DNA from 2 places in the Pediococcus acidilactici genome. Region 1 is predicted to be linked to the other one. Evidence: a T-box and tRNA genes for the amino acid it is inferred to sense, from the RefSeq annotation. Region 1 holds a T-box; the other holds one or more tRNA genes.

Evidence for each region. The T-box of region 1 lies ahead of I6H64_RS01900 (valine--tRNA ligase). A T-box ahead of a tRNA ligase gene usually reads a tRNA of that ligase, here a tRNA-Val.
Region 2: it has a tRNA-Val gene. The T-box ahead of I6H64_RS01900 (valine--tRNA ligase) is inferred to sense a tRNA for this amino acid. The anticodon was not compared.

What each region holds. Positions count from the first base shown of each region.
Region 1 covers NZ_CP066046.1:375,206-381,986, forward strand. The annotation lists gene I6H64_RS01885 (cysteine desulfurase family protein) at 1-738, shown strand, start outside; gene thiI (tRNA uracil 4-sulfurtransferase ThiI) at 751-1,968, shown strand; gene tpx (thiol peroxidase) at 2,138-2,629, shown strand; T-box leader at 2,672-2,881, shown strand; gene I6H64_RS01900 (valine--tRNA ligase) at 2,928-5,591, shown strand; gene I6H64_RS01905 (bifunctional folylpolyglutamate synthase/dihydrofolate synthase) at 5,749-6,781, shown strand, end outside.
Region 2 covers NZ_CP066046.1:1,174,224-1,181,004, forward strand. The annotation lists tRNA gene I6H64_RS05850 (tRNA-Ser) at 1-21, opposite strand, end outside; tRNA gene I6H64_RS05855 (tRNA-Ile) at 25-98, opposite strand; tRNA gene I6H64_RS05860 (tRNA-Gly) at 107-177, opposite strand; tRNA gene I6H64_RS05865 (tRNA-Phe) at 200-272, opposite strand; tRNA gene I6H64_RS05870 (tRNA-Asp) at 277-350, opposite strand; tRNA gene I6H64_RS05875 (tRNA-Met) at 355-428, opposite strand; tRNA gene I6H64_RS05880 (tRNA-Ser) at 439-528, opposite strand; tRNA gene I6H64_RS05885 (tRNA-Ile) at 576-649, opposite strand; tRNA gene I6H64_RS05890 (tRNA-Met) at 670-743, opposite strand; tRNA gene I6H64_RS05895 (tRNA-Pro) at 779-852, opposite strand; tRNA gene I6H64_RS05900 (tRNA-Arg) at 863-936, opposite strand; tRNA gene I6H64_RS05905 (tRNA-Leu) at 945-1,030, opposite strand; tRNA gene I6H64_RS05910 (tRNA-Gly) at 1,062-1,133, opposite strand; tRNA gene I6H64_RS05915 (tRNA-Thr) at 1,144-1,216, opposite strand; tRNA gene I6H64_RS05920 (tRNA-Lys) at 1,273-1,345, opposite strand; tRNA gene I6H64_RS05925 (tRNA-Val) at 1,353-1,425, opposite strand; rRNA gene rrf (5S ribosomal RNA) at 1,433-1,549, opposite strand; rRNA gene I6H64_RS05935 (23S ribosomal RNA) at 1,645-4,565, opposite strand; tRNA gene I6H64_RS05940 (tRNA-Ala) at 4,744-4,816, opposite strand; tRNA gene I6H64_RS05945 (tRNA-Ile) at 4,822-4,895, opposite strand; rRNA gene I6H64_RS05950 (16S ribosomal RNA) at 4,976-6,551, opposite strand.

The DNA.
Region 1 (6,781 bases):
ATTTTGGTTTCAATCATGGCGGTTAACAATGAAATTGGTACGGTACAACCGCTCACCGAAGTTGCCGAAGTGTTGAAGGATTACCCTAAAATTCATTTTCATGTGGATGCAGTCCAAGGAATCGGTAAGGGAATTCAATCGGCCATCATGAACGATCGGGTAGACTTTGTCACTTTCTCGGGACATAAATTCCACGCTCCGCGAGGCGTCGGCTTTATCTACGCGCGGCAAGGTCGGCGAATTGCGCCGTTAATGACTGGTGGCGGACAAGAAAAGAATTTACGCAGCGGTACCGAAAATTTACCAGCAATTGCAGCGATGGCCAAGGCTTTGCGGTTGTTACTAACTGACGAAAAGCAAAAAGTTGCGCACCAAGCTCAAGTAAAACAGGCTATTTATGATCACGTCACTAGCTTTGACAAAGTAGTCGCCTTTTCGAAATGTGATGCTGGCTTTGCGCCCCACATCCTGTGCTTTGCGATTAAGGGAGTCCGGGGGGAAACAATTGTTCACGCGTTTGAAAGCCACGACATTTACATCTCGACGACGAGTGCTTGCTCTTCTAAAAAACAACAAGCTTCTAGTACCTTGACGGCCATGAACGTTGATCAACAGATTTCCACTAGTGCGGTGCGGGTCAGTTTAGACAGTGCTAACACTATGGAAGAAGCTGAACGCTTTAATAAAGTTTTCGACCAGTTGTACCAAGACTTTTCTAAAATTAATCAAAATGCTTAGATAGGAGTTTTTATGGAATATACGGAAATTATGGTTCGCTACGGCGAGCTATCTACAAAGGGAAAAAACCGAAAAGATTTTATCGCCCGCTTAGGCGGTAACATTCGTAAAAGTTTAAAAGACTTTGAACAAGTGGTGGTCCACCCTAATCGGGACCGCACCCACGTTACTTTAAACGGGGCGAGCAGTGCGGCAGTAATTGCCCGCTTGAAACGGGTTTTTGGAATTCAAAATTTATCACCAATGTTAAAAGTTGAAAAATCAATGGAAGCTGTTCAAGAAGGCGCGCTAGCAATGATGAAAGAACAGTTAAAGCCCCAAATGACTTTTAAGATTAACACCCGACGTTCAGATAAGGACTTCCCCATCAATACCGATACGATGAACCGGGAACTAGGCGGATTCATTTTAGAAAACTTTCCTGAAAGTCAGGTTAAAATGAAGAATCCTGACATTACTTTACGAGTGGAGATTCGTTCAAACGGAATCTTCCTAACTAGCGAAGTGATTGATGGAGCTGGCGGTTTGCCAGTGGGAACGGCTGGTAAGGGAATGATGATGCTTTCTGGGGGGATTGATTCGCCAGTTGCCGCATATCTAGGTATGAAACGGGGCGTTGAGATGGAAATGGTTCATTTCTTTAGCCCGCCATACACGAGTGAACAAGCCCTTGCAAAAGCTAAGGAGCTAAGCGGTAAATTAGCTGCTTACTCCGGGAACGTTCAGTTTTTGCAAGTTCCGTTTGCTGAAATTCAAGAAACCATTAAGGAGAAGTGTCCGGAAGGTTACTTAATGACGATCCAACGGCGGATGATGCTTCGTTTGACCGTGGCGTTAGCACAAAGGCGGGGTGGCTTAGCTATTTTTAACGGCGAGTCGCTCGGCCAAGTGGCTTCTCAAACAATGGAAAGCATGATGGCGATAAACGACGTAACTACCATGCCAATTATCCGACCGGTAGTTTCGATGGATAAAAACGAAATCATTGAAATTGCCAAGGAAATTGATACCTACGATTTATCAATTATGCCATTTGAGGACTGTTGTACCATTTTCGCTCCGCCAGCTCCAAAGACGCGTCCGGATTTAGAAAAAGCCCGCTATTACGAAAGCAAGATTGACGTGGAAGGCTTGATGAAGCGTGCTCTTGACGGGGTGCAAGTTACTAACATCCACGCTGGCGAAGAATTTTTGAACCAGAATGAAGAAGTTTTTGCAGAACTTCTTTAAGCTTAAATTGATTAGTTGCTATTTGGGGTGTTTTGGGATAAGGTTAACGTAAATATCGGTGGATATTGAGAAATTTAGTCCTCGATTAATTGACTAATTAAGTTATCTGACAAAGTTAGTGGAGAACAATCCATTTTGACTAGTCGTTAGAATAAAGGAGCGTAAGGTCATGGAAATATTACGTGGTGGACAAAAGGTTGAACTAGTTGGTAACCCGCCAGAAGTGGGCGACCAATTACCAAAGTTTAAAGTCTTTACGGCAAAGGGCGCGAAAGTAAAAACGCGTGATTTACTTGGCAAACCGTTGTTATTAAGCGTGGTGCCTGATTTGAATACGCGAGTTTGCAGCATTCAAACAAAGGCCTTTAACCAGCAGGCGGATAACTATCCGGAAGTTCGGTTTGTCACGATTTCTAATAATTTACCGCAAGATCAAGCAAACTGGTGTGCTGCCGAAGGGGTTAATAACCTAGAAGTTCTTTCAGATCACGAATTGTCGTTTGGTTATGAAATGAAATTATACATTCCGAATGCTGGTTACTTAGCACGGAGTATTTTCATTGCTGATGCATCTGGTAAAATCGTTTACCGGGAAATCGTTCCTGAATTACATTCTGAGCCAAACTACGAAGCTGCGCTAGAAGTAATTAAACAAATGTAAAAACTTAATTGACGTACCAAGATTTATTCTTTATTATTATTTTTGACGGTGATGATTAAGAGGAGATTTTCCATCAGTGTTTTTCAGAGAGGGGACGGGGCTGCAAGTCTCTAAACACGGAAGATCGGGTTGCTTATGAACCAATCTTTAAGGCGCAGAACTTAAAGATCGAACAGTACGTTCGTTATCAAAGACAAAGCGGGGCAGTTATGCCCAATTTAGGTGGTACCGCGAAGCACTTTCGTCCTATTTCTTAGGAAGAAAGTGCTTTTTATTTTGGAAAGGGAAGTGAAGTTTGATGACCAAAGAAGTTGAGATGTCGACAAAGTACGAACCTCAAAAGGTCGAACAGGGCCGCTACCAAGAGTGGGTCGAAAAGGGTTTATTTAAGCCTAATGGAGATAAAAAAGCAAAACCATATTCAATTGTAATTCCGCCTCCTAACGTTACCGGAAAATTGCATTTAGGTCATGCTTGGGATACTACGTTACAAGATATGTTGATCCGGCAAAAACGGATGCAAGGATATGATACGGTTTGGGTACCAGGAATGGACCATGCCGGAATCGCTACCCAAGCAAAGGTGGAAGCTAAACTGCGTGAACAAGGAGTTTCCCGTTATGATCTTGGACGGGACAAGTTCATTGATAAGGTATGGGAATGGAAAGATGAATATGCCGACACCATCCATCAACAATGGGCTAAAATGGGGCTTTCGCTCGACTACGGTCGGGAACGTTTTACCCTTGACGAAGGACTTTCCAAGGCCGTTCGGAAAGTATTCGTTACTTTATATAACGAAGGATTGATTTATCGTGGTGAATACATTATTAACTGGGATCCGCAGGCGCGGACGGCACTTTCAGATATCGAAGTAGAGCACCAAGACGACCAAGGTGCTTTCTACCACGTGAAGTACTTCTTCGCAGATCCTGATTTTACTTTTAATGGGAAAAATTATATTGAAATTGCGACAACCCGGCCAGAAACAATGTTCGGGGACGTTGCCATTGCCGTTCACCCAAGTGACGAACGTTACCAAGACTTGGTAGGCAAGGAAGTTATTTTGCCGCTTCAAGGCCGTCATCTCCCAATCATTGCTGACCAGTACGTGGATCCTGAGTTTGGGACTGGAATGGTGAAGATTACGCCTGCGCACGACCCTAACGATTTCCAAGTGGGTAACCGGCATAACCTTGAACGGATCAACACGATGAATGACGATGCTTCAATGAACGAGAACGCGGGCAAGTACGAAGGCTTAGACCGGTTTGAAGCACGCAAGGCGATGGTTAAGGACCTCGAAGACCAGGGCTACATGATTAAGATTGACCCAATTGTTCACAGTGTGGGTCATTCGGAACGGACGGGTGTACAAGTGGAATCCCGTTTGTCGACGCAATGGTTTGTTAAAATGGATAAACTTGCCAAGATGGCTTTAGCAAATCAAGATACGGATGACAAGGTTAATTTCATCCCCGAACGTTTTGAACACACCTTCAAGCAGTGGATGGAAAATGCTCACGATTGGGTAATTTCCCGGCAATTGTGGTGGGGACACCAAATCCCAGCTTGGTATCACAAGGAAACTGGCGAAGTTTACGTAGGCGAAGAAGCTCCTAAAGATGTTGAAAACTGGGAACAAGATCCCGACGTACTAGACACTTGGTTCTCTAGTGCATTGTGGCCATTTACCACGATGGGCTGGCCGGACGAAAACGCGGCAGACTTTAAGCGCTACTTCCCAACTAGCACGTTGGTAACCGGCTATGACATCATCTTCTTCTGGGTTGCTCGGATGATCTTCCAAAGCTTGAAGTTTACCGGCAAGCGGCCGTTTAAAGACGTATTGTTGCACGGATTAATCCGTGACGAACAGGGTCGTAAGATGAGTAAGTCGCTAGGAAACGGAATCGACCCAATGGACGTAATTGATAAATATGGTGCGGATGCACTGCGTTGGTTCCTTTCTAACGGTTCTACTGCGGGACAAGATTTACGGTTTAGCTACACTAAGATGGATGCAGCTTGGAACTTTATTAATAAGATTTGGAACGCAAGCCGCTACGTAATTATGAACTTAGACCAAGTTGATAAGCCACAGTTACCAGCATTGAACGAACTTAACCTTGCTGACCGCTGGATTTTAAGTCGCCTAAACCACACGGTGGAACAAGTTACCCACTTCTTTGACGTTTACGACTTCGGGGAAGCCGGTCGGGCATTGTACACCTTCATTTGGGATGATTTCTGTGATTGGTACATCGAAATGAGTAAGGAAATTCTCAACGGTGACGACCAAACTGCTCAAGTAAATACCCAAAACGTATTGGCATACGTCCTAGACCAAACTTTGCGGCTTTTACATCCAGTAATGCCGTTTGTAACTGAAAAGATTTGGTTATCGATGCCACACGAAGGTGAATCGTTGGTAACGGCGGCTTACCCAGTTAGTCATCCAGAATTAACTGACGAAGCTGCTGAAGAAGGAATGAGCCACTTAATCGAATTGATTAAGGCGGTTCGAAACATTCGTTCTGAAGCGGGAGCTCCAATGTCTAGTCCTGTAGACCTCTTAATCAAGACGGATAACGAAGCGTTGGTTAAGTTGTTTAACGAAAATCGCGATTACATTGACCGCTTCTGCCATCCAGCAGAATTTGAACTAGGGGCAACTGTCGAAGCGCCAAAGCTTTCCATGTCGGCAGTAATTACCGATGGTGAAATTTACATTCCACTAGCTGAACTAGTTGACCTAGACGAAGAAATTGCTCGTCTGGAAAAAGAAGAGCAAAAGTACGAACAAGAAGTTAACCGGGTGGTTAAGAAGCTTCAAAACGAAAAATTTGTTAATAACGCTCCGGCAGCCGTCGTTGAAGAACAGCGAACCAAGAAGACCGATTACGAAGGTAAGCTTGCGGCTACTCGTCGTCGTTTGGCAGATATCCGTTCTGGAAAATAATAATAAAAATTAGTACTTTAAGGTTATGGGAACCAACTTTCCCAACCTCGTTAAGATTAGCGATTAGAACCGTTAGTACTTGAAAAATAGAGGCTGAGAAAAATTACGCGATTTTTCTCGGCCTTTTTTAATGGCACCGTGATAAGGAGGAGAGCGGATGAATTATGAAGAGGCGCTGGCATTTGTTCACGGGCGGCCCCGGTTAAGAAAGGCGCCCACCTTAAAAAGGATGCAACAATTTTTAACTGAATTAGGAAATCCCCAAACTAAAATCCAGGCGGTCCACGTTGCTGGAACCAATGGTAAAGGTTCCACGATCGCCTTTCTAACTAGTTTGTTAGGCCAAGAAGGTCGTCAGGTAGGGACTTTTACGTCGCCCTTTATTACCCGCTTTAACGAGCGGATTGCGGTTAATGGTCAGCCAATTAGCGATGAAGCGGTGGTGCATTTAGTTACCCAAGTACGGCCGGTGGTGGAAAAAATGGACCAAACTGAATTGGGTGGTCCGTTAGAGTTTGAAATTGTCACCGCGATGATGTTTTTATACTTTGCGCAACATCCGGTTGACGTAGTTTTGGTAGAAGTAGGAATTGGGGGGTTGTATGATTCCACAAACGTCTTCACTCCGTTGGTATCGGTGATTACAAACGTGGGCTGGGACCACATGGCACTTTTAGGGAATACTTTACCGGAAATTGCCCAACAAAAGGCGGGAATCATCAAACCGCACGTTCCGGTGGTTACTGGCGTACAAGCGCCAGAAGCGTTAACAGTAATTAAACGGGTTGCTAACGAGCAGCATGCACCGTTAATGATACTGGATGATGATTTTAAGTTAACTGGTGATCCTGCAGATTTCGAAAGCAACGATTGCCACGTTTCAAATATAAAAAGCGGGTTATTAGGTGTTTATCAACTTAAAAATTTAGCCGTAGCAATCCAAGCTGCGGTAGTCTTGAGTCGACAGCGGGGGTGGAAACTTAGCGCTGATCAGATTCGCAGAGCCAGCTTGCAGGCTCGCTGGCCTGGTCGGATGGAAATCATGCAACAAGAGCCGCTAGTGGTCCTTGACGGAGCACATAATCTACCAGGGGTACAAGCGTTAAAGCAGTCGCTACAAACCTATTGGCAGGATCGTACCATCCATATCTTAGCGGCAATTCTTGATGATAAGCTATTTCAGCCGATGA
Region 2 (6,781 bases), 800 kb from region 1:
CAGCCACTTGAGTACTTCTCCAAATGGGCCTAAATGGACTCGAACCATCGACCTCACGCTTATCAGGCGTGCGCTCTAACCAGCTGAGCTATAGGCCCATACTTAAAGCGGGTGACGAGAATCGAACTCGCGACAACAGCTTGGAAGGCTGTGGTTTTACCACTAAACTACACCCGCAAAATAAATATTAAATTTTCAATGGCGCGGGACAGAATCGAACTGCCGACACATGGAGCTTCAATCCATTGCTCTACCGACTGAGCTACCGAGCCATTACGGTCCTAACGAGACTCGAACTCGTGATCTCCTGCGTGACAGGCAGGCGTCCTAACCAACTAGACCATAGGACCATAATTGCGGGAGCAGGATTTGAACCTACGACCTTCGGGTTATGAGCCCGACGAGCTACCAGACTGCTCCATCCCGCGATAATTAAAAAGGAGGATGAGAGATTCGAACTCTCGCGTGGTTTGACCCACCTGACGGTTTTCAAGACCGTTCCCTTCAGCCAGACTTGGGTAATCCTCCATAATACAAATATACGTTTCACTGCCCTTACTAACAAAAATGCTAGATGGACCTTGTAGGACTCGAACCTACGACCGAACGGTTATGAGCCGTTTGCTCTAACCAACTGAGCTAAAGGTCCAAGTTCGTATATTAACCCTATCGCGGCGGAGGGGATCGAACCCCCGACCTCCCGGGTATGAACCGGACGCTCTAGCCAGCTGAGCTACACCGCGATCTATTTAATTAATAAATGTTTATCAACATTTAATCGGGAAGACAGGATTCGAACCTGCGACCCCCTGGTCCCAAACCAGGTGCTCTACCAAGCTGAGCTACTTCCCGTTTAAAACAATGCACCCAGTAGGAGTCGAACCTACAACCTTCTGATTCGTAGTCAGACACTCTATCCAGTTGCGCTATGGGTGCAATACAAATGCCGAGGACCGGGATCGAACCGGTACGGTCATCACTGACCGCAGGATTTTAAGTCCTGTGCGTCTGCCAATTCCGCCACCCCGGCATTTTATAAAAGTAGTAAATACTTACTACGAAGCGGAAGACGGGATTCGAACCCGCGACCCCCACCATGGCAAGGTGATGTTCTACCACTGAACTACTTCCGCATGATCGATATGCCGACTAGAGGATTCGAACCTCCGACCCTCTGTTTACAAGACAGATGCTCTGCCAACTGAGCTAAGTCGGCATTACCTTTATATAATGCCATATATTCAATTATATGTCACAGCACTTTTAGTGCTATGAGCCGTGACAGGCTCGAACTGTCGACCCTCTGATTAAAAGTCAGATGCTCTACCAACTGAGCTAACGGCTCAAGATAATGGAGGATACAGGGCTCGAACCTGTGACCTCCTGCTTGTAAGGCAGATGCTCTCCCAACTGAGCTAATCCTCCATAATTAGCATGGCAACGTCCTACCCTCGCAGGGGGCGATCCCCCAACTACTCTTGGCGTTAAGAAGCTTGACTTCTGTGTTCGACATGGGAACAGGTATATCCTTCTCACTATCGTCACCACACTCTGTGCTAACTTACGTTATCACTTGAGAAAACTTTTGTCCTCTCAAAACTGAATAATATCTACATTTCTTTCGAGTTACTTGCCACGTTCTACTTGGTTAAGTCCTCGACCGATTAGTACTAGTCCGCTCCATGTATCGCTACACTTCCACTTCTAGCCTATCTACCTGATCATCTCTCAGGGGTCTTACTTGCCCGAAGGCAATGGGAAATCTCATCTTGAGGCGAGTTTCACACTTAGATGCTTTCAGCGTTTATCTCATCCACACATAGCTACCCAGCGATGCTCCTGGCGGAACAACTGGTACACCAGCGGTGTGTCCATCCCGGTCCTCTCGTACTAAGGACAGCTCCTCTCAAATTTCCTACGCCCGCGACGGATAGGGACCGAACTGTCTCACGACGTTCTGAACCCAGCTCGCGTACCGCTTTAATGGGCGAACAGCCCAACCCTTGGGACCGACTACAGCCCCAGGATGCGATGAGCCGACATCGAGGTGCCAAACCTCCCCGTCGATGTGAACTCTTGGGGAGATAAGCCTGTTATCCCCAGGGTAGCTTTTATCCGTTGAGCGATGGCCCTTCCATACGGAACCACCGGATCACTAAGCCCGACTTTCGTCCCTGCTCGACCTGTCTGTCTCGCAGTCAAGCTCCCTTCTGCCTTTACACTCTGCGAATGATTTCCAACCATTCTGAGGGAACCTTTGGGCGCCTCCGTTACCTTTTAGGAGGCGACCGCCCCAGTCAAACTGCCCACCAGACACTGTCTCCCGCCACGATTAGTGGCGCGGGTTAGAGGGTTCATACAACGAGGGTAGTATCCCACTTGCGCCTCCTCCGAAACTAGCGTTCCGGATTCTACGGCTCCTACCTATCCTGTACAAGCTGTACAAACACTCAATATCAAGTTACAGTAAAGCTCCATGGGGTCTTTCCGTCCTGTCGCGGGTAACCCGCATCTTCACGGGTATTATAATTTCACCGAGTCTCTCGTTGAGACAGTGCCCAGATCGTTACGCCTTTCGTGCGGGTCGGAACTTACCCGACAAGGAATTTCGCTACCTTAGGACCGTTATAGTTACGGCCGCCGTTTACTGGGGCTTCAGTTCAAAGCTTCGCTTACGCTAACTCATCCCCTTAACCTTCCAGCACCGGGCAGGCGTCAGCCCCTATACGTCATCTTACGATTTTGCAGAAACCTGTGTTTTTGATAAACAGTCGCCTGGGCCTTTTCACTGCGGCTGATCTTGCGATCAGCACCCCTTCTCCCGAAGTTACGGGTCATTTTGCCGAGTTCCTTAACGAGAGTTCTCTCGCTCACCTTAGGATACTCTCCTCGACTACCTGTGTCGGTTTGCGGTACGGGTAGTTAAACTCTAACTAGAAGCTTTTCTCGGCAGCGTGACGTCAGGAACTTCGTTACTTAAATTTCACTCCCCATCACCGCTTGTCCTTAAGAAATCAAGCATTTGACTCGACTTCAGACTTACGGCTTGGACACCCACTTCCAATCGGGTGCATTCCTTAGCCTCCTGCGTCCCTCCATTGTTCAAACAAGTTTAACTAGTACAGGAATCTCAACCTGTTATCCATCGCCTACGCCTCTCGGCCTCGGCTTAGGTCCCGACTAACCCTGGGAGGACGAGCCTTCCCCAGGAAACCTTAGTCATACGGTGGATAGGATTCTCACCTATCTTTCGCTACTCATACCGGCATTCTCACTTCTAAGCGCTCCAACAGTCCTCACGGTCTGCCTTCGTCGCCCTTAGAACGCTCTCCTATCACGCCACCTAATGGTGGCATCCACAGTCTCGGTAATATGTTTAAGCCCCGGTACATTTTCGGCGCAGGATCACTCGACTAGTGAGCTATTACGCACTCTTTAAATGGTGGCTGCTTCTGAGCCAACATCCTAGTTGTCTATGCAACTCCACATCCTTTTCCACTTAACATATATTTAGGGACCTTAACTGGTGGTCTGGGCTGTTCCCCTTTCGACGATGGATCTTATCACTCACCGTCTGACTCCCGGACATAAATCGATGGCATTCGGAGTTTATCTGAATTCGGTAACCCATGACGGGCCCCTAGTCCAAACAGTGGCTCTACCTCCACGATCCTAATTCCGAGGCTAGCCCTAAAGCTATTTCGGAGAGAACCAGCTATCTCCAAGTTCGTTTGGAATTTCACCGCTACCCACACCTCATCTCAGCACTTTTCAACGTACACGAGTTCGGTCCTCCAGTGCGTTTTACCGCACCTTCAACCTGGACATGGGTAGGTCACTTGGTTTCGGGTCTACATCCGCATACTAATTCGCCCTCTTCAGACTCGCTTTCGCTTCGGCTCCGTCTCTTCAACTTAACCTGGCATACGAACGTAACTCGCCGGTTCATTCTACAAAAGGCACGCCATCACCCATTAACGGGCTCTGACTTCTTGTAGGCACATGGTTTCAAGAACTATTTCACTCCCCTTCCGGGGTGCTTTTCACCTTTCCCTCACGGTACTGGTTCACTATCGGTCACTAGGTAGTATTTAGCCTTGGGAGATGGTCCTCCCGGATTCCGACGGAATTTCACGTGCTCCGCCGTACTCAGGATCCTGAACTGAGGGAGTTTGATTTAACTTACGGGGCTGTCACCCTCTCTGGCTGGCCTTCCCAGGCCCTTCAGCTATCAAGCTCTTTGGTAACTCAAATGTTCAGTCCTACAACCCCAAGAAGCAAGCTTCTTGGTTTGGGCTGTTCCCGTTTCGCTCGCCGCTACTCAGGGAATCGAATTTTCTTTCTGTTCCTGTGGGTACTGAGATGTTTCAGTTCCCCACGTTTACCTTCACACATCCTATGAATTCAGATGCGGATAATAGTCGATTAAAACTATTGGGTTGCCCCATTCGGAAATCCCCGGATCAAAGCTTACTTACAGCTCCCCGAGGCATATCGGTGTTAGTCCCGTCCTTCATCGGCTCCTAGTACCAAGGCATCCACCATGCGCCCTTCCTAACTTAACCTAACTTTACCTACGGTAAAGCGATTAATTGAGTATTGCGATTATTTTGAACTAATCTTGTTTAACTCTTTAAAATTACGCGGTTTTCTCTCGGTTTAATTATGATTAATTAAAATTAGAAAATTATAGATATTATTCAGTTTTCAAAGAACAAAAGTAGAACAACTAACGTTGTTCAATGGAGAATAGCGGGATCGAACCGCTGACCTCCTGCGTGCAAGGCAGGCGCTCTCCCAGCTGAGCTAATTCCCCATGTATGGGCCTAAATGGACTCGAACCATCGACCTCACGCTTATCAGGCGTGCGCTCTAACCAGCTGAGCTATAGGCCCGATACGCATGTGTTTTGAGAGTAGACCTCTCAAAACTAAACAAAACTTTGACTCGTGTGCGGTTCCGTATTATTCCTTAGAAAGGAGGTGATCCAGCCGCAGGTTCTCCTACGGCTACCTTGTTACGACTTCACCCTAATCATCTGTCCCACCTTAGACGGCTAGCTCCTAAAAGGTTACCCCACCGGCTTTGGGTGTTACAAACTCTCATGGTGTGACGGCGGTGTGTACAAGGCCCGGGAACGTATTCACCGCGGCATGCTGATCCGCGATTACTAGCGATTCCGACTTCGTGTAGGCGAGTTGCAGCCTACAGTCCGAACTGAGAATGGTTTTAAGAGATTAGCTAAACCTCGCGGTTTCGCGACTCGTTGTACCATCCATTGTAGCACGTGTGTAGCCCAGGTCATAAGGGGCATGATGATTTGACGTCGTCCCCACCTTCCTCCGGTTTGTCACCGGCAGTCTCACTAGAGTGCCCAACTGAATGCTGGCAACTAGTAATAAGGGTTGCGCTCGTTGCGGGACTTAACCCAACATCTCACGACACGAGCTGACGACAACCATGCACCACCTGTCATTCTGTCCCCGAAGGGAACGCCTAATCTCTTAGGTTGGCAGAAGATGTCAAGACCTGGTAAGGTTCTTCGCGTAGCTTCGAATTAAACCACATGCTCCACCGCTTGTGCGGGCCCCCGTCAATTCTTTTGAGTTTCAACCTTGCGGTCGTACTCCCCAGGCGGATTACTTAATGCGTTAGCTGCAGCACTGAAGGGCGGAAACCCTCCAACACTTAGTAATCATCGTTTACGGCATGGACTACCAGGGTATCTAATCCTGTTCGCTACCCATGCTTTCGAGCCTCAGCGTCAGTTACAGACCAGACAGCCGCCTTCGCCACTGGTGTTCTTCCATATATCTACGCATTTCACCGCTACACATGGAGTTCCACTGTCCTCTTCTGCACTCAAGTCTCCCAGTTTCCAATGCACTTCTTCGGTTGAGCCGAAGGCTTTCACATTAGACTTAAAAGACCGCCTGCGCTCGCTTTACGCCCAATAAATCCGGATAACGCTTGCCACCTACGTATTACCGCGGCTGCTGGCACGTAGTTAGCCGTGGCTTTCTGGTTAAATACCGTCACTGGGTGAACAGTTACTCTCACCCACGTTCTTCTTTAACAACAGAGCTTTACGAGCCGAAACCCTTCTTCACTCACGCGGCGTTGCTCCATCAGACTTGCGTCCATTGTGGAAGATTCCCTACTGCTGCCTCCCGTAGGAGTCTGGGCCGTGTCTCAGTCCCAATGTGGCCGATTACCCTCTCAGGTCGGCTACGCATCATCGCCTTGGTGAGCCGTTACCTCACCAACTAGCTAATGCGCCGCGGGTCCATCCAGAAGTGATAGCAGAGCCATCTTTTAAAAGAAAACCAGGCGGTTTTCTCTGTTATACGGTATTAGCATCTGTTTCCAGGTGTTATCCCCTGCTTCTGGGCAGGTTACCCACGTGTTACTCACCCGTCCGCCACTCACTTCGTGTTAAAATCTCATTCAGTGCAAGCACGTCATAATCAATTAACGGAAGTTCGTTCGACTTGCATGTATTAGGCACGCCGCCAGCGTTCATCCTGAGCCAAGATCAAACTCTCATATTAAAATGATGAGTCTTTTTCAAGCTCATTAATTGTTTGTTTTTGCGAATTGACTTCGCATGTTTGTTCTCACTAAATCAATTTGATTTGCGAGTCCTCACACGATCGTTTGTCAAAATTTTGTTCAGTTTTCAAAGGTCTACCAGCGTTGTCGTACCAACGTTTATAACGTTTTTGACAACTATTTAAATATATCATCATGAGAATCAATTGTCAACAACTTTTTTTAAATT